One region of the Streptomyces albireticuli genome, then DNA from elsewhere that is predicted to be linked to it. Evidence: predicted binding sites of a transcription regulator. Region 1 holds the regulator's gene; the other holds the start of a gene.
The links. The regulator HspR, encoded in region 1, represses chaperone genes until heat shock. The targets are predictions, from matches to a motif close to TTGAGNNNNNNNNNCTCAA.
Positions count from the first base shown of each region.

Region 2: lon (endopeptidase La) is a predicted target of HspR. The motif match lies at 6,608-6,626, and genes of this name have one in related genera.

Region 1 is NZ_CP021744.1:4,083,064-4,092,690, forward strand. It holds gene SMD11_RS17590 ((Fe-S)-binding protein) at 1-1,650, opposite strand, end outside; gene dnaK (molecular chaperone DnaK) at 1,987-3,849, shown strand; gene grpE (nucleotide exchange factor GrpE) at 3,846-4,484, shown strand; gene dnaJ (molecular chaperone DnaJ) at 4,527-5,702, shown strand; gene SMD11_RS17610 (heat shock protein transcriptional repressor HspR) at 5,704-6,168, shown strand; gene SMD11_RS17615 (AAA family ATPase) at 6,389-7,717, shown strand; gene SMD11_RS17620 (RloB family protein) at 7,770-8,366, shown strand; gene SMD11_RS17625 (ATP-binding protein) at 8,383-8,844, opposite strand; gene SMD11_RS17630 (helix-turn-helix domain-containing protein) at 9,074-9,627, shown strand, end outside.
Region 2 is NZ_CP021744.1:2,646,557-2,656,183, forward strand. It holds gene SMD11_RS10990 ((2Fe-2S)-binding protein) at 1-196, opposite strand, end outside; gene SMD11_RS10995 (xanthine dehydrogenase family protein molybdopterin-binding subunit) at 214-2,496, opposite strand; gene SMD11_RS11000 (MBL fold metallo-hydrolase) at 2,590-3,456, opposite strand; gene SMD11_RS11005 (MarR family winged helix-turn-helix transcriptional regulator) at 3,612-4,097, shown strand; gene lon (endopeptidase La) at 4,183-6,585, opposite strand; gene SMD11_RS11015 (GlxA family transcriptional regulator) at 6,698-7,669, opposite strand; gene SMD11_RS11020 (NAD(P)-dependent oxidoreductase) at 7,808-8,674, shown strand; gene SMD11_RS11025 (maleylpyruvate isomerase N-terminal domain-containing protein) at 8,746-9,318, shown strand; partial or broken gene SMD11_RS37040 (rhomboid-like protein) at 9,415-9,627, opposite strand, start outside.

The sequences.
Region 1 (9,627 bases):
CTCGCCGAACGCCATGTTCAGCATCTCGACGTTCTGCTGGCCGAGCTGCTGGAAGAGGAACTCGTTGCCCAGGCGGCGGGCCGAGTCACCGGTGCACGCCTCGTCGCCGCCCATGATCGCGAACTTCACGCCCGCGATGTGCAGCAGCTCCGCGAAGGCCTTCGTGGTCTTCTTGGCGCGGTCCTCCAGGGCGCCGGCGCAGCCGACCCAGTAGAGGTAGTCGACCTCGCTGAGGTCCTCGATGTCCTTGCCGACGACCGGGACCTCGAAGTCGACCTCCTTGGTCCACTGAAGGCGCTGCTTCTTCGCCAGGCCCCAGGGGTTGCCCTTCTTCTCCAGGTTCTTGAGCATCGTGCCCGCCTCGGACGGGAAGGAGCTCTCGATCATCACCTGGTAGCGGCGCATGTCGACGATGTGGTCGACGTGCTCGATGTCGACCGGGCACTGCTCGACGCAGGCGCCGCAGGTGGTGCAGGACCACAGCACGTCCGGGTCGATGACGCCGTTCTCTTCGAGGGTGCCGATCAGCGGGCGCTCGGCCTCGGCCAGCGCCGCCGCCGGGACGTCCTTCAGCTGCTCCTCGGAGCCCTTCTCGTTGCCCTCGGCGTCCTTGCCGCCGCCCGCGAGCAGGTACGGCGCCTTGGCGTGCGCGTGGTCGCGGAGCGCCATGATCAGCAGCTTCGGCGACAGCGGCTTGCCGGTGTTCCAGGCCGGGCACTGCGACTGGCAGCGGCCGCACTCGGTGCAGGTGGAGAAGTCGAGGATGCCCTTCCAGGAGAACTCCTCGACCTTGGAGACGCCGAAGACGTCGTCCTCGCCCGGGTCCTCGAAGTCGATCGGCTTGCCGCCGCTCGTCATCGGCTGGAGCGCGCCCAGGGCGACGCCGCCGTCGGCCTCGCGCTTGAACCAGATGTTGGGGAAGCCCAGGAAGCGGTGCCAGGCCACGCCCATGTCGGTCTTCAGCGAGACCGTGATCATCCAGATGAACGACGTCGCGATCTTGATGCCCGCGACGAGGTAGGTGATGTTCTGGACGGTGTCGAGGCTCAGGCTGTTGAAGGCCGCGACCATCGGGTACGAGGCGAAGTAGCCGATCTCGTAGTGGTCGACGCCGTGCTGGGTGCCCTCCAGGGCGTGCAGCGTCATGATGCAGAGGCCGACGACGAGGATGACGGTCTCGACGAAGTACGCCTGGCCGAAGTTCGAGCCCGTGAAGCGGGACTTCCGGCCCGCCTTGCCGGGCTTGCTCAGCTGGCGGATGACGATCAGCGTCACGATGCCGACCGTCGTCATCAGGCCGAGGAACTCGACGAAGATCTCGTACGGCAGCCAGTCGCCGATGACCGGGATCAGCCAGTCGGCCTGGAAGAGCTGGCCGATCGCGTTGACGATCGTCAGCAGCAGCGAGAAGAAGCCCACCGCGACGAACCAGTGGGCGACACCGACGACGCCCCACTTGTTCATGCGGGTGTGGCCGAGGAATTCCTTGACGACCGTGATCGTGCGCTGCACCGGCTCGTCGGTACGGGTGCCCGCGGGTACGGGCTGCCCCATCCGCATGAAGCGGTAGAGCTGGAGGATGGCACGGCCGAACAGCGCGACGCCGACCGCGATTAGGACCAGCGACACGATGATCGCGGCGAGTTGCATGGTGGCTCCTCGGCCTCCGGGAGTGAACTACTACTAACGGGTAACTTATCCGGTCCGTACGAGACTACTCACTCGCGCGCCCGCGATATAGCCGCATCGCCGGTGATCTGTGTCGCTCAGGTAAGCCTCAGGAAATCGTCAGGCGCGCGTCAGGAATCCCGGGCCTTTCCCGGCGCCCGTACCCGCCTCGCGGCCCGCTCCGCACCCCGCTGACCTGCCGTCCTGCGCATAAGACCCGCATAAGAGTTGAGTGTCCCCGACTCAGGTCCGTTGACAGGTCCGGATCCGTGTTGCACCCTTGAGCCTGTTCCACTCAAGTCAGCTGGAGGAATCGACATGGCACGTGCGGTCGGCATCGACCTGGGTACGACGAACTCCGTCGTCAGTGTTCTCGAGGGCGGTGAGCCCACCGTCATCACCAACGCCGAGGGCGCCAGGACCACGCCGTCCGTCGTCGCCTTCGCGAAGAACGGCGAGGTTCTGGTCGGCGAGGTCGCCAAGCGCCAGGCAGTCACCAACGTCGATCGGACGATCCGCTCCGTCAAGCGCCACATGGGCACTGACTGGAAGATCAACATCGATGGCAAGGACTTCAACCCGCAGCAGATGAGCGCCTTCATCCTGCAGAAGCTGAAGCGTGACGCCGAGGCCTACCTGGGCGAGAAGGTCGTCGACGCGGTCATCACCGTCCCGGCGTACTTCAACGACTCGGAGCGCCAGGCCACCAAGGAGGCCGGTGAGATCGCGGGTCTGAACGTCCTGCGCATCGTCAACGAGCCGACGGCGGCCGCCCTGGCCTACGGCCTGGACAAGGACGACCAGACCATCCTGGTCTTCGACCTCGGTGGCGGCACCTTCGACGTCTCGCTGCTGGAGATCGGCGACGGTGTCGTCGAGGTCAAGGCGACCAACGGCGACAACCACCTCGGTGGTGACGACTGGGACCAGCGCGTCGTCGACTACCTGGTCAAGCAGTTCCAGAACGGCCACGGCGTCGACCTGTCCAAGGACAAGATGGCCCTCCAGCGCCTCCGCGAGGCCGCTGAGAAGGCGAAGATCGAGCTGTCCTCGTCCACCGAGACCTCGATCAACCTGCCCTACATCACGGCGTCCGCCGAGGGCCCGCTGCACCTGGACGAGAAGCTCACCCGCGCCCAGTTCCAGCAGCTGACGGAGGACCTCCTCCAGCGCTGCAAGACCCCCTTCCACAACGTCATCAAGGACGCCGGCATCGCGCTGTCCGAGATCGACCACGTGGTCCTGGTCGGTGGCTCCACCCGTATGCCCGCCGTCGCCGAGCTCGTCAAGGAGCTGACCGGCGGCAAGGAGGCCAACAAGGGTGTGAACCCGGACGAGGTCGTCGCCATCGGCGCCTCGCTCCAGGCCGGTGTCCTCAAGGGTGAGGTCAAGGACGTCCTGCTGCTCGACGTCACCCCGCTGTCCCTCGGTATCGAGACCAAGGGCGGCATCATGACCAAGCTGATCGAGCGCAACACCACGATCCCGACCAAGCGCTCCGAGATCTTCACGACGGCCGAGGACAACCAGCCGTCCGTCCAGATCCAGGTCTACCAGGGCGAGCGCGAGATCGCGGCGTACAACAAGAAGCTCGGCATGTTCGAGCTGACCGGCCTGCCGCCGGCCCCGCGTGGCGTCCCGCAGATCGAGGTCTCCTTCGACATCGACGCCAACGGCATCATGCACGTGACCGCGAAGGACCTGGGCACGGGCAAGGAGCAGAAGATGACCGTCACCGGCGGCTCCTCGCTCGCCAAGGACGAGGTCGACCGCATGCGCCAGGAGGCCGAGCAGTACGCGGAGGAGGACCACCGCCGCCGCGAGGCCGCCGAGTCCCGCAACCAGGGCGAGCAGCTCGTCTACCAGACGGAGAAGTTCCTCAAGGACAACGAGGACAAGGTCCCGGCCGAGGTGAAGACCGAGGTGGAGACCGCCGTCGCCGAGCTGAAGGAGAAGCTCAAGGGCGAGGACACGGCCGAGATCCGCACCGCGACCGAGAAGGTCGCCGCGGTCAGCCAGAAGCTCGGCCAGGCGATGTACGCCGACGCGCAGGCCGCCCAGGGTGCCGCCGGCGCCGAGGGTGCCGCGGGCGCCGGTGCCGGCCAGCCCAAGGCCGAGGACGACGTCGTCGACGCCGAGATCGTGGACGACGAGAAGCCGAAGGGCGGTGCGTCGGCGTGACGGAGGAGACCCCGGGTTTCGACGAGAAGCCTGACGTCCCCTCCGACGCCACGCCCGAAGACGCGGCGCAGGGCGCCGGGTCCGCCGACCAGGCGGGCCCGGCCCCGGCCGGGGAAGAGCTGGTCGAGGTAGGACTCCAGGCTCAGCTGGACCAGGCCCAGTCGGCGCTCAGCGAGCGCACGGGGGACCTCCAGCGGCTCCAGGCCGAGTACCAGAACTACCGCCGCCGGGTCGAGCGGGACCGGGCCACGGTCAAGGAGATCGCCGTCGCGAACCTCCTGTCCGAGCTCCTTCCCACCCTCGACGACATCGGCCGCGCCCGTGACCACGGCGAGCTCGTCGGCGGCTTCAAGTCCGTCGCCGAGTCGATGGAGACGGTCGTCGCCAAGATGGGCCTCCAGCAGTTCGGCAAGGAGGGCGAGCCCTTCGACCCGCTGATCCACGAGGCGCTGATGCACTCCTACGCGCCGGACGTCACCGAGACCACGTGCGTGCAGATTCTCCAGCCGGGGTATCGGATCGGCGAGCGGACGATCCGCCCCGCGCGGGTCGCCGTGGCCGAGCCCCAGCCGGGCGCCCAGAAGGGCGAGGGCGACGAGCCGGACGAGGAGAGCGGTGGCCCGGACAAGGGCTGACGCGATGAACGACCGCAGGGACCGGAAGGAGGGACACCGGGGATGAGTACCAAGGACTTCGTCGAGAAGGACTACTACAAGGTCCTCGGTGTGCCCAAGGACGCCACCGAGGCGGAGATCAAGAAGGCGTACCGGAAGCTCGCCCGCGAGTACCACCCGGACGCCAACAAGGGCGACGCCTCGGCCGAGGAGCGCTTCAAGGAGATCTCCGAGGCGAACGACGTCCTCGCCGACCCCAAGCGGCGCAAGGAGTACGACGAGGCCCGCGCCCTGTTCGGGAACGGTGGATTCCGTCCCGGGCCGGGCGGCGGCGCCGGCGGTTCCTTCAACTTCGACCTGGGCGACCTCTTCGGGGGCGCCCAGGGCGGGGGCGGCGGCGCCGGTGGCTTCGGCGGCGGCCTGGGCGACGTCTTCGGCGGCCTGTTCAACCGCGGCGCGGGTGCCCGCACCCAGCCGCGGCGCGGCCAGGACATCGAGTCCGAGGTCTCGCTCAATTTCTCCGAGGCGGTGGAGGGGGCCACGGTCCCGCTCCGGATGTCCTCCTCGGCGGCGTGCAAGGCGTGCTCCGGCACCGGCGACAAAAACGGTACGCCGCGGGTCTGCCCGACCTGCGTCGGCACCGGCCAGGTCTCGCACGGCTCCGGCGGCGGCTTCTCGCTGACGGACCCCTGCCCCGACTGCAAGGGCCGCGGGCTCATCCCCGAGAACCCCTGCGACACCTGCAAGGGCAGCGGCCGGGCCACGTCCTCCCGCACCATGCAGGTCCGCATCCCGCCGGGCGTCTCCGACGGCCAGCGGATCCGGCTGCGCGGCAAGGGCGCCCCGGGCGAGCGCGGCGGCCCCAGCGGCGACCTCTACGTCGTGGTGCACGTCGGCAGCCACCCGGTCTTCGGCCGTAAGGACGACAACCTCACCATCACCGTGCCGGTCTCCTTCGTGGAGGCGGCGCTCGGCGGCGAGGTGCGGGTCCCGACCCTCGGCGGCCCGCCGGTCACCCTCAAACTGCCCGCCGGCACGCCCAACGGCCGCACGATGCGCGCCCGTGGCAAGGGCGCGGTCCGTAAGGACGGCACCCGGGGCGATCTGCTGGTGACGGTGGAGGTGGCCGTTCCCACGGAGCTCGACGACAAGGCGCGGGAGGCCCTGGAGGCCTACCGCGAGGCGACGGCGGGCGCCGACCCGAGGGCCGATCTGTTCCAGGCCGCGAAGGGAGCATGAGATGGACGGCCGACGACGGCGTTTCGAACCCACCCAGCCTTACCAGCTGACCGACGAGTCGCCGGTCTACGTCATCTCGGTCGCCGCCCAGCTGTCGGGCCTGCACCCGCAGACCCTCCGGCAGTACGACCGGCTCGGCCTGGTCTCCCCGGACCGGACGGCCGGCCGCGGCCGCCGCTACTCGGCCCGGGACATCGAGCTCCTGCGCCAGGTGCAGCAGCTCAGCCAGGACGAGGGCATCAACCTCGCCGGCATCAAGCGCATCATCGAGCTGGAGAACCAGGTGTCCGCGCTCAAGGCGCGGATCGCCGAGCTCCAGGGCATGGTCGAGGGCGCGGCCACCGCCATGCAGCAGGCGGAGGCCGCCGTCCACGCCTCGTACCGCCGCGACCTGGTCCCGTACCAGGACGTGCAGCAGACGAGCGCGCTGGTGGTCTGGCGGCCCCGGCGCGACCAGGACCGCTAGGTCCGCAGGCGGCACGGCCAGGGGGCCGGGTGAGCTTTCCGCTCGCCCGGCCCCTTCGCGTTTTCCGCCCCGGCGGGCCAGGGGAGTTGACGGCCTGTCACCCGAGTGGGTGGCGTGCCCGCCCCTGACCTCGGGCAGACCGTACCGTGGGTACCAGGGTCATGATCGTGCGGTTCACTTGCACGGAAGGGTCCTGATCGCCGTGGGGAAGGTGACGCGGGTGCTCCTGAGCTTCCGAGTGTCGAACCACCGGTCCATCAGAGAGGAACAGCAGCTGCTCCTCTCGCCCGTCCAGGAGACGGCACCGGGCTCCGCCGACGGCACCTCCACGCCCCCCTCCGCCGTGCCCGTCGCGGCGCTCTTCGGTGCCAACGCCGCCGGGAAGTCGAACGTCGTCGACGCCCTGCACTTCATGGCGGGCCTGGTGCACAGCTCCCACCGCGACGCCGAGCCCGGCGGCGGCCTCGTCCGCTCCCCGTTCCTGCTGGACGAGCGGAGCGCCTCCGCCCCGTCCTGGTACGTGGTCGACCTCGTCCTCGGCGGTGTCCGCCACACCTACGGCTTCGGCGTCGACGACGAGCGGGTCCTCGACGAGTGGCTGTACAGCTACCCCGACGGCACCCGGCGCACGGTCTTCCAGCGGTCCGGCGACGAGATCGACTTCGGCGAGGGCGCGCCCAAGGCCGAGCTGGAGCTCGTCCGCAGCATCACCGAGCCGAACGTCCTGTTCCTGACGGTCGCGGCCCGGTCCCGGCAGGCGCTCCTCCAGCCGGTGTACGCCTGGTTCCGGGCGGTCCGCTTCCGCGCGGGCGGCGCGCACGGCTCCCCCGACCCGGGCAGCCTGCGCCGCTTGCAGGACCCCGCGCGCGCGGCCTCCGTCGTGGCCCTGTTGCAGGCCGCCGACCTGGGCATCGAGGACATGGGCGTCGAGGACTTCGAGGCGGACGGCGCCGACCGGGTCTCGGCCCTCACCTTCCGCGAGCGGCTGATGCGCGAGCTCAGGCGCACCGAGCTCTCCACGTTCCTCTTCACCACCACGACCGCCCGCGTGTGGGTGCAGCAGAGGGCGCGCGACGGCAGCAGCGCGCGCCTGGGCCTGGAGGACCAGTCCCAGGGCACCCGCATGCTCTTCGACTACGCCGGCCCCGTCCTCGACGCCCTGGAACAGGGCAGCATGCTGATCGTCGACGAGGTCGACGCCAGCCTCCACCCCCGGCTGACGGCCCAGGTCATCCGCCTCTTCCAGAGCCCCGCGGCCAACCCTCGCGGCGCCCAGCTCCTGCTGACGACCCACGACGTGAGCCTCCTCGGCCGCAGCGCCGGCGAGGAGATCCTCCGGCGGGACCAGATCTGGTTCGTCGAGAAGGACCGCCACGGCGAGACCACGCTCTTCCCCCTCTCGGACTTCACCCCCCGCCAAGCGGAGAACCGCGAGCGGCGGTACCTCGGCGGGAGTTATGGTGCGGTCCCGGTCCTCAGTGACGAGCGGTTCGAGGCGGCGCTGGCCGCCAGGGGGAGAACAGTGGATGGCGAGGACGCCGAAACTTAGCGGCCGCCGGGGTGTCGTCCGCGGCGTTGTCCGTGGCACCGGCCGTGGCGCCGTGCGCGGCCCCGGCCGCGGGCCGGCCTTCGAGTCCGGCGTCCTGCGCGCCCCCGCCACCCGGCCGGGCCGCGACCGGCTGCTGGTCGTCTGCGGCGCCAAGGCCACCGAGAAGCACTACCTCCAAGGTCTCGTCGAACACCTCGCCAACCCGGCCGTCACCGTCCGCATCCGGACCAAGCCCTGCTCCCCGGCCCAGCTCATCGCCTACGCGGCCGGTGAACGCGACCGCGCGGGCGACGACTTCGACCAGATCTGGTGCGTCTTCGACGTCGACGAGTACGACGTCGCCCGCGCGGTGACCCGTGCCCGCCGGGAGGGCATCGAGGTCGCCGTCTCCAACCCCTGCTTCGAGCTGTGGCTGGTCCTCCACTTCTCCGACCACAAGGCCCATGTCGGCACCTACCGCGAGCTGTTGCCCTACCTGAAGCGGTACGTCCCCGCCTACGACAAGGCCCGCCTGGACTTCCGCGACTACGAACACGGGTGGCCCTCGGCGGGCAGCCGCGCGGCGGTCCTCGCGGAGGCGGGGCACGAGCACGCGACGAACCCGTCGACGGGGGTGTGGGCCCTGGTGGACCGCATCGCCGGCCGCTGAACCGTCTCCTTGTGGATCACCCCCAGGCCGGTGGCGCCTTCCTGGTGATCTCGCACCAGACCGCCTTGGACTCGGTGGTCGCCAGCCCCCTGGGCAGCGAGAAGTAGTTCCACCGGTCCGCGAGCAGTTGCAGCAACGCGAGGCCGCGGCCGCTGTCGCTGTACGGGTGGGTGACCCGCACCCCGGGCGGCTGCGGGCAGGAATCCCACACGGTCATCCGCAGCACGTCCCATTCCGACCAGCGGACGCGTAGTTCGGCGTCGCCGGTGGTGTGGACGATCGCGTTGGTGAGCATCTCCCCGGCCAACAGTTCGGCGCGGCCGGTCAGTTCGTCCAATCCGTGGGCCTTGAGGGCGGCCCGGAGGGTCGTACGGGCTACTCGGACGGCTCTGGGGTCGTGGGGGACGTGCAGGATGTACTCGAACGGTTCGACGGCGGTGGCCGGGGGAACGGTGTCGATCGCGGGTAGGGGCAGCACGAACGCCTCCTGCGGGGGTTTTGGTGTGTCGGCCCCGGTGTCATGCCGCGCATGCGTGTTTGGGCATGGCGGTGCGCTTCCGGTGACCGGATCTCGCCACTCTGTGAGCGGCGCAACGCTCAACGTAGGGACAAATCTTGTTCCTGTGCAAGCCGTTGGGGAAAGTTCGCCCACCAGGGTGGGGTCATGGCAGAGTGCCCGGCACCAGGACCTGCGAGAGGGAGAGGGCATGCCGCCGAGATCGAACCCCACTGCCCGCCAAGTGCGGTTGGGTACGGAGCTCAAGAGGCTGCGTGAGCGTGCCGGAATCACGGCGATCGAAGCGGCCCGGGTCGTCGGGGTGGACGCAGGCAAGATGTCCCACATCGAGTCGGGGCGCGCGGCGGTGACCGAGGACCGGCTTCGTAGGCTTGCGGAGCATCTAGGGGTCGCCGACGCCGGGCTGGTGGATGCCCTTGTGGCGATGGCCACCGAGCGCCGTCGCGGCTGGTGGGAGAAGTACCGTGAACTGGTCCATCCATTGGCCCTCGACCTGGCGGAGCTGGAACATCACGCCCGTGGTCTGCGGGCTCTTCAGGTGATCCATATCCCGGGGCTCTTGCAGTGCGAGGGTCACGCTCGGGCATTGTTCAGCAACTCCATGCCGGACCTGTCGGCCCAGGAAGTCGAAGCGATCGTCGAGTTCCGGATGCGGCGACGTCGGCAGATCTTCGACCGTGACGATCCTCCCCGCCTCGACGCCGTGATTCACGAAGCTGCCTTACGTATCCGGGTGGGGGATCG
Region 2 (9,627 bases), 1.4 Mb from region 1:
CCGCGACCGGTACGACGCACGGCCGGACGGCCTCGCCGTCGAGGTGGCTGGTGCAGGCCTTGCAGACGTCGATGCCGCAGCCGTACTTCGGGCCGCGGACGCCGAGCAGGTCGCGCAGCGCCCAGAGCAGGGGCAGGTCGTCGGGGGCGTCCACGGTGACCGGACGGCCGTTGACGGTGAAGGAGTGGGAGGGCACGGGCGGGGCTCCTGGCGCTAGCGGGGGAAGGGGGTGAAGTCGACGTCGAAGTTGACCGGAAAGCGGCGGGGGCGGGTTCCGGTGGCGCGCGCGTAGGCGTTGCCGATGGCGCCGACCGCGGCCGGGACGCCCAGCTCCCCGGCGCCGCCCGGCTCGCCGGTGGCCGGCATGACGAAGATCCGCACGTCCGGGGGCGTGTCCTTCTGCCGCGCGTAGTGGAACTGCGAGTAACTGCCTTCCAGCGGCAACCCCTTGTCGATGTGGAGCCCGGCCGTGAGGGTGGTGGCGATCGCGTCGGTCAGCCCGCCGAGCAGCTGGGCCTCCAGGCCCCGGGGGTTGACGGCGCGGCCGACGTCGGCGGCGATCACGGCCTTGGTGACGCGCGGGTGCCGGGGGTCGGTCGCGTCGATCTCGGCGAGGACGGCCGTGCGGGACTTGTACTCCTCGTGGAAGCCGATGCCCTGCGCGTGCCCGGCGGGCATCGGGCGGCCCCAGGCGCCCTCGGCCGCGACCTTGTCGAGGACGGCCCGCTGGGCGCGGTTCCTGAGGAAGGACCGCCGGAACTCCACCGGGTCCTTGCCCATCTTCGCGGCGAGTTCGTCGATCAGCATCTCCTCCGCGCCCCGGGTGTTGGCCGAGTACACCGACCGCCAGGAGGCGGTGGGCATCCGCAGCGGCACCTCGGTGAGCTGCTGGCTGGTGACGCCGAAGTGGTACGGCGACTTCACGGTGAGGTGGAAGAGGCCCTGGGCGAACGCCGCGTTGCCCAGGCCGCCGGGGAGCTTGGTGCCGGTCGCGGTGAGGATCTCGCCGAGGCCGTGCCGCATGTCGGTCTCGACGGCCGCCACCCGGTGGTCGAGGCCCACGACCCGTCCCGCGGCGTAGGAGAGCCGGATCTTGTGGTGGGTGGCGGGCCGCATCCGCCCGTGCCGCATGTCGTCGACGCGCGACCACATCAGCCGCACGGGCCGCCCGCACCTCTTCGACACCTGGGCGGCCTCCAGCGCGGCGTCGAAGAACAGCCGCCGGCCGAAGGAGCCGCCCGCCTGCACCACATGGACGGTGACCTTGCCGACCGGCAGCCCCAGTTCCTTGGCGATGGTCTGCTGGGCGACGATCGGCGCCTTCAGGCCCGACCAGACCGTCGCCCGGTCGGCCCGGACGTCCGCGACCGCGGCGTTGGTCTCCATGGGCGCGTGGCTGACGGGCGCGAAGTCGAACTCGGCGTCGAGGTGTTCGGTGAGCGGCAGCGGGAGCAGCGGGAAGGAGACCGCCGACCGGAGCCGGGCGCGGATGCCGTCGTCGGAGTATCCGTCGACCGTGCCGGGTCCCCAGGTGACGTCGAGGGCGTTCTTGGCGTCGAGCGCCTGGCCGAAGGTCTCGGCGACGACGGCGACACCGGTGGGGATGACGGCCGTGTCGAGGACACCGGGCATGGCGCGGACGGCGGCCTCGTTGTTCACCGAGCGCACCGTGCCGTGGACCGTCGGCGGTCTGCGCACCATGCAGGGTTTGGCGCCGGGGACGTCGAGGTCCAGGGTGTACTGCTGCCGGCCGGTGACCATGGCCCGCGCGTCGACGCGGGGGGTGGGCGTGCCGACGAGGGTGTGCGCGGACTCCGGTTTGGGCCTGGCCGTGAGCGCCACGAGGTGCCGGGAGGCGGCGGCCGTGGTGAGGGAGCCGTAGGGAGCGGTGCGGCCGTCGGGTGCGACGACCGCGCCGTCGCGGGTGGTGAGCGCCCCGGGCTTCAGGTCCCACCGGTCGGCCGCGGCCGCCACCAGCCGGGCGCGCGCCGCGGCGGCGGCGTGCCGGACGGGGTCGTAGAGCGACCGGACCGAGTTGGAGCTCGCGGTGAACTGGTTGAACAGCAGCTCGGGCCGGGCGTCCTCCAGCTGGACGCGGACCCGCGCGAGCGGTACGTCCAGCTCCTCGGCGACCAGCATCGCGACCGCCGTCGTGATGCCCTGCCCGACCTCCTCCCGGGGCAGCCGGAAGGTGACGGTGCCGTCCTCCCCGACGGTGAGCACCAGCAGGTGTGCCGTGGGGGCGCCGGCGAGGATCAGGACGTCGCCGAGGTCGACGAGGTCGGCGGGGCCCGGGAGCGTGGGCACGACGCCGTCGGCGGCGGCCGGGGTGGCCCCCTCCGGGCCGAGGCCGGCGGCGACGGCGAGGGTCGGGCCGGCGAGGAGGTAGGTGAGGAAGCGGCGCCTGGTGCCGTGCGGCCGGGGCGCGGGGTCCGCCTCCCCCGGGACCGGTGCCGTCTCCTCCGCCGGTCCTCCAGGCTTCAGCTGTTCCGTCACGAGCGCTCCGATCCGGCCCCGGCCCGCCGCGGGCCGCCGGACACTCAGCAGATCATCACCACCGGGCCGCCGACGGGCAAGAGGCAGTCCTGGCTACGGGGTGACGGGGCGCCAGGCCGGGCCGTCGCCGCCCCGCTCCACCCGTCCGAAGACGACGTCGGCGAAGTGGAGCCCGAAGCCGGTGGTGTCCGGGCGGGCCATCTCCTCGACCAGGCGGTGGCGGAAGTCGGCGGACCGGACGGGGTCGTGGTCGACGACGGCGGACCACTCGGGGTGGTCGACCTGGATCGGCGAGTGCAGGGCGTCACCGAAGGCGATCACGCGCTGCCCGCCGTCGGTGATGACGTAGGCGGCGTGGCCCGCGGTGTGACCCGGCGTCAGCATGACGCGGACGCCCGGGAAGATCTCCTCCCCGTCGGCGACGGTGCGGACGCGGGGCTCCAGCGCCGTGAGCATCTCCTTCGACGTGCCGTGCTCCTCCGCGAGGTGGCGCTGGTCCCACTCGGGCTCGGCGAAGAGGTATTCGGCGGCGGTGAAGGCCGGGGCGTCGCTGCCCGGGGCCGGGTGCCAGGCCCAGCCGAGGTGGTCGAGGTGGAGGTGGGTGAAGGCCACGGCCTCGATGTCGCCGGGCGCGCGGCCCGCCTTCGCCAGGCTGTCCAGGAGCGCGCCGCCGTACATGGCGCCGTGGGCGTTGCCGGGTTCGGCGGGGGTCGCCCGGGGGCCGAGGCCGGCGTCGATGAGCAGCGCCCGGCCGTCGCGCTCGACCAGCAGGCCGCCCATGCTGGCGACGAGGTTGCCGGTCGCGTCCAGGTACTCGGGGTGCGCGGCCCAGGTCTCGTCGGTGGCGTCGGGCAGCCAGCCGGGCGTCAGCTGGCCGGCGCCGTCGGGCAGGTAGGTCAGCTTCGTACCGCCGAGCCGGAGTGTGTGCATGCCCGCCGGCCGCCGCAGTCGCTCGTCCATGTTCCCGCCCTTGTCTTCGTCTGTGTCGTCAGAGGTGTCGTGGGGACGGACCGACAATAAGCTTCCAGCTTGAATGATTCAAGTTGGAATGATGCTGACTTGAATAATGTCGGCTCGCATGATGTGAGCTTGATGCGCTGACTAGAATGGGAGCCATGACGACACCGGACGCACACCCGGACACACAGGGCCGGCCGACGGGCACCCAGGTGGACCCGGCGGACGCCCGGGAGGCGTTCGCGACGGCCGAGCGGCAGCTGTGCGGCCTGGTCACGGGCCTGGCCCGGCGGATCGCCGACCACGTCCGGGAGCGCGCGGCCCGGCTGGAGCTCACGGCCCCGCAGGCCACGGCGCTGCGGGAGCTGACCGGCCCGATGACCATGCGGGAGCTGGCCGACCGCATGGCCTGCGAGCCGTCGAACGCCACCTTCGTCATCGACAAGCTGGAGAGCCAGGGCCTCCTGGAGCGCCACCCGCACCCGACGGACCGCCGCGCCAAGCAGCTGATCCTCACCCCCGCGGGCACGGACCTGCGGGAGCGCCTCCTGACCCTGCTCAAGGAGGAGGGCCCGCTGGCGGGCCTGAGCCTGGAGGAGCAGAACGCGCTCCAGGCGCTGCTCCAGCGCGCGGTCACGGACTGACGCGCGCGGAGCGCACACACCTCGACGGAGCGCCCCCACCCGTTCACGGGTGGGGGCGCTCCGTCTCACCGCCGGATCAGGGCCGTTACGCCGCCACCGGCACCTCCACCGGCGCCCCCGCCGGCCGGAGGGCCAGGTCCAGGGCCTGGCGTACGTCCGAGACCGGGTGCACCGACAGCTTCGCCAGGACCTCCGCCGGCACGTCGTCCAGGTCCGCCTCGTTCCGCTTCGGGATGATCACGGTCGTGAGGCCGGCGCGGTGGGCGGCCAGGAGCTTCTGCTTGACGCCGCCGACCGGGAGGACGCGGCCGGTCAGGGAGACCTCGCCCGTCATCGCCACGTCCGGGCGGACCCGGCGGCCCGACAGCAGGGACGCCAGGGCCGTCGTCATCGTGACGCCCGCGCTCGGGCCGTCCTTCGGGACGGCGCCCGCGGGGACGTGCAGGTGGACGCCGCGCTCCTTGAAGTCGCCGACGGGCAGCTCCAGTTCCGCACCGTGGGAGCGGAGGAAGGACAGCGCGATCCGCGCCGACTCCTTCATCACGTCGCCCAGCTGGCCCGTGAGGGTCAGGCCCGCGCCGCCCGTCTCCGGGTCGGCCAGGGACGCCTCGACGAACAGGACGTCGCCGCCCGCGCCCGTCACCGCGAGGCCCGTCGCCACACCCGGCACCGACGTGCGGCGCTCGGCCGGGTCCTGGGCCGCCTCCGGGGTGTGGTGCGGGCGCCCGATCAGCGGGCGCAGTTGCTCCACGCCCACGGTGAACGGCAGCTCCTGCTCGCCCAGTTCGTGCTTCGCCGCGATCTTGCGCAGCAGCCGGGCCACCGCCCGCTCCAGGGTGCGGACGCCCGCCTCCCGGGTGTACTCGCCGGCGAGCTTGCGGAGGGCCTCGTCCTCCAGGACCACCTCGCCGCTCTCCAGCCCCGCGCGCTCCAGCTGCCTCGGCAGCAGGTGGTCGCGGGCGATGACGACCTTCTCGTCCTCGGTGTAGCCGTCGAGGCGGACCAGCTCCATGCGGTCCAGGAGCGCCTCCGGGATGGCGTCCAGGACATTCGCCGTGGCCAGGAAGACCACGTCGGACAGGTCCAGTTCCACCTCCAGGTAGTGGTCCCGGAAGGTGTGGTTCTGGGCCGGGTCGAGGACCTCCAGGAGGGCCGCCGCGGGGTCGCCGCGGAAGTCGGAGCCGACCTTGTCGATCTCGTCGAGCAGTACGACCGGGTTCATCGAGCCGGCCTCCTTCACCGCCCGGACGATCCGGCCGGGCAGCGCCCCCACGTACGTACGGCGGTGGCCGCGGATCTCGGCCTCGTCCCGTACGCCGCCCAGGGCGACCCGGACGAACTTCCGCCCCATCGCGCGGGCCACGGACTCGCCGAGCGAGGTCTTGCCCACGCCGGGCGGGCCGACCAGAGCGAGCACCGCGCCGCCGCGCCGGCCGCCGACGACGCCCAGGCCGCGGTCGGCCCGGCGCTTGCGGACGGCGAGGTATTCGGTGATGCGCTCCTTGACGTCCTCCAGGCCCGCGTGGTCCGCGTCGAGGACGGCCTTGGCGCCGGGGATGTCGTACGCGTCCTCGGTCCGCTCGTTCCACGGCATCTCCAGGACCGTGTCGAGCCAGGTGCGGATCCAGCCGCCCTCCGGGCTCTGGTCGGAGGCGCGCTCGAGCTTGTCGACCTCCTTGAGCGCGGCCTCGCGGACCTTCCCGGGCAGGTCGGCGGCCTCGACGCGGGCCCGGTAGTCGTCGGACTCGCTGTCCGGGTCGCCGTTGAGGTCGGCGAGTTCCTTGCGGACGGCCTCCAGCTGACGGCGGAGCAGGAACTCGCGCTGCTGCTTGTCGACGCCCTCCTGGACGTCCTTGGCGATGGACTCGGCGACGTCCTGCTCGGCCAGGTGCTCGCCGAGCCGGCGGACGGCGAGCTTCAGCCGGGCCACGGGGTCGGCGGTCTCCAGCAGCTCGACGCGCTGGGCGAGGTTGAGGAACGGGGAGTAGCCGGAGTTGTCGGCGAGCAGGCCGACGTCGTCGATCTGCTGGACGCGGTCCACGACCTGCCAGGCGCCGCGCTTGCGCAGCCAGCTGGTGGCCAGGGCCTTGTACTCCTTCACCAGGTCGGCCACCGCGCCCGGCAGCGGGTCCGGGGTGATCTCCTCGATCCGGGCGCCCTCGACCCACAGGGCCGCGCCCGGCCCGGTCGTCCCGGCCCCGATGCGCACGCGGGCGAGCCCCCGGATGAGCGCGCCGGGGTCGCCGTCGGAGAGCCGGCCGACCTGCTCGACGCGGCCGAGCGTGCCGGTGCCCACGTACGCGCCCTCGATCCGGGGAACAAGCAGCACCCGCGGCTTGTCGTCCCCGGTGGCGGCGGCCTGGGCGGCCTCCACCGCGGCCCGCACCTCGGCGTCGGAGAGGTCCAGGGGGACGACCATGCCGGGCAGCACGACCTCGTCGTCGAGGGGCAGGACGGGCAGGGTGAGCGGTGTGGACGTGAAAGCCATGATCTCCCCTTCGGCAGGCAAGTTGAGCTACATCGACTCAATGTGTAGGCGCCGCCGGATGTTCCCCCGGACGTGTTCGCTCTGAGCGATCAGCGCCCGGGGAGGAAGTCACCTACGCCGCGTTCGGGAACGCCCGCCGGTAGTCCGTCGGCGACACCCCCAGGTGCTGGGCGAAGTGCCGCCGCAGGTTCGTCCCCGTCCCCAGGCCGCTCCGCTCCCCGATCCGCTCGACCGACAGGTCCGTCGTCTCCAGCAGGACCCGCGCCCGGGCCAGCCGCTGGTTCAGCAGCCACTTCAGCGGCGTCGTGCCCGTCGCGGCGTGCAGCCGGCGGAAGAACGTGCGGGGGCTCATCCCGGCCCGGCGGGCGAGGTCGTCGACGGTCAGCGGGCGGTCGAGGTGCTCGGTGGCCCACTGGAGCACGGGCGCGAGGCCGTCGTCCCCGGCGGCCGGGACGGCCAGGTCGACGTACTGCGCCTGACCCCCGGGCCGGTGCGCGGGGACGACCAGGCGGCGGGCCAGCTGGTTGGCGACGTGCGCGCCCAGGTCGTGGCGGACCAGGTGCAGGCACAGGTCGAGCCCGGCGGTGACGCCGGCGCTGGTGAGGACGTCGCCGTCGTCCACGTAGAGCACCGAGTCGTCGACCTCCACCCGCGGATGGCGGCGGGCGAGCTCCTCGGTGTGCATCCAGTGGCAGGTGGCCCGGCGGCCGTCCAGGACGCCCGCCTCGGCGAGCGCGAAGGCCCCGGCGCACAGGGACACCATCCGGGCGCCCCGGGCGGCGGCCTCGCGCAGCGCGGCGATCAGCTCCGGGGGCAGCTCCCGGCCGCCCTCGACGCACGCCTCCGGCACGGAGGGGACGATCACGGTGTCGGCGCCGATCAGCCCCTCGGGCCCGTACGGGGTACGCAGCCCGAAGCCGTGGGCGGACGCGGCCTCGCCCCGGTCCGCGCCCACCGCGCACAGCCGGAGCTCGTACCAGGGGTCGGCCAGGTCCCGGTGCGGGATGCCGAAGACCGTGGTGACGACCCCCAGCTCGTACAGGTCCCAGAAGGGGACGTCGTCGTCGATCACGGCCACTGCCACGGTTCCGGCGCTCATGCCGGCAGCCTATTGGCAGGAATGGTTCGGCTGTCGGCAGTCCTGCCACTGTCGGGCCGTTCCGGCCGCTGCGAGGGTGGTTCTCGCTTGATCCACTTCGCACCGCACGGGGAGAGACCACCGATGAGTGTCACCGTTCTCGGCCTGGGACAGATGGGCACCGCCCTGGCCGACGCCTTCCTGGCCGCCGGCCACCCGACCACCGTCTGGAACCGCTCCGCCGGCCGGGCCGACGGCCCGGTCGCGCGCGGCGCCCGGCTCGCCGGCAGCCCCGCCGAGGCCGTCGCCGCCAGCCCGCTGGTCGTCGTCTGCCTCTCGACGTACGACGTCGTCCGGGAGGTCCTGGCCGGCAGCGCCGGGGTCCTGCGCGGCCGCACGCTCGTGAACCTCACCTCCGGCTCGCCCGAGCAGGCCCGCGAGACCGCCGCCTGGGCCGCTGAACACGGGATCGACTACCTCGACGGCGCGATCATGTCGACCCCGCCGGGCATCGGGAGCCCGGCGGTGATGCTGCTCCACAGCGGCTCGCCGGCCGCCTTCGCCGCGCACGAGGGCACCCTGCGGAGCCTGGGCGAGCCGGTCCACCTCGGCGAGGACGCGGGGACCGCCTCCCTCTACGACACCGCGCTGCTCGGCATGATGTGGGCGACGCTCGGCGGCTGGCTCCAGGGCGCGGCGCTGACCGGCGCGGACGGGATCGCGGCGACCGCGTTCACCCCGGTCGCGATCCGCTGGATGACGGCCGTCTGCGGCTTCATGAACACCTACGCGCCCCAGATCGACGCCGGCGCGTACCCGGGCGACGACGCCACCCTCGACGTGCATCTCGCGTCCGTCGAGCACCTCGTCCAGGCCAGCGCGGCGCGCGGGCTCGACGTGGAGGTGCCGGGCCTGTTCAAGGCGTTCATGGAGCGGGCGGTCGCGGCCGGCCACGGCGGCGACAGTTACGCGCGCCTGATCGACGTCGTCCGGAACGGGGGCCGGGCGTGAGCGTCACCCACCCGGAGAGCCCCGGCACGCGGACGGGCGCCCCGGCCCCCACCGCGGCCGGCTGGGCCGCGATGCTGACGGAGGCCGCCGACCGGTGCACCGCCGTCCTCGCGCGGGCGTCGCGCGAGGAGGACTGGGCGCGGCCCGCCCACGGGCTCGACTGGTCCTGCCGCGCCACCCTGGACCATCTGGCGCTCGGCCTCGTCGGCTACGCGGGGCTGCTCACCGCCCGGCCCACCGACCGCTACATCGCGCTGTTCGCCTCGCTCGACCCGGAGGCGCCGCTACCGGCCCGCCTGGAGGGCATCCGCATCGCCGCGGCGCTGCTGGCGGCCACCATCCGTGGCGCGGACCCCCGGGACCGGGCCTGGCACCCCTGGGGCCACTCCGACGCGGCCGGCTTCGCCGCCATGGGCCTGGTCGAGACGCTCGTGCACACCGACGACCTCGCGCGCGCCCTCGGCATCGGGTGGCGGCTGCCCGACGAGCTCTGCGCGCCCGTCCTCGCCCGGCTGTTCCCGGACGTCCCGGACGCCGCCGCCGGGCACTCCCCCGCCGCGACCCTGCTGTGGGCCACCGGCCGGGGCGCGCTGCCCGGGCACGACCGGCGCGCGGAGTGGGCCTGGGACGGCACGGTCCGCTGAGCGGGTGCCCCGCCCCTCCGTACCGGTCTCCCGGCCGTCGCGCAAAAGCGGACGGCAGGCCACGCCGGTGAGCAGGGCTATCGGGTGGCCCCAGCTGGCGAGGGGGTCGGCGAGCTCGACGAGGTCCTGGGCGCACGTCAGGGCGGCCAGGCCGAGGACGGTCCGGCCCGCCGTGCGGGGCAGCAGCACGGCCAGCGCGCCTATGCAGGCCATCACGCCGAAGCTGATGCCGTAGTCGAGGCGGTGCAGCGAGGCCTCCGGCAGCCGCCCGGCGGCCACCGCGCCCGCCACGGGCAGCTCGGTGGCGAG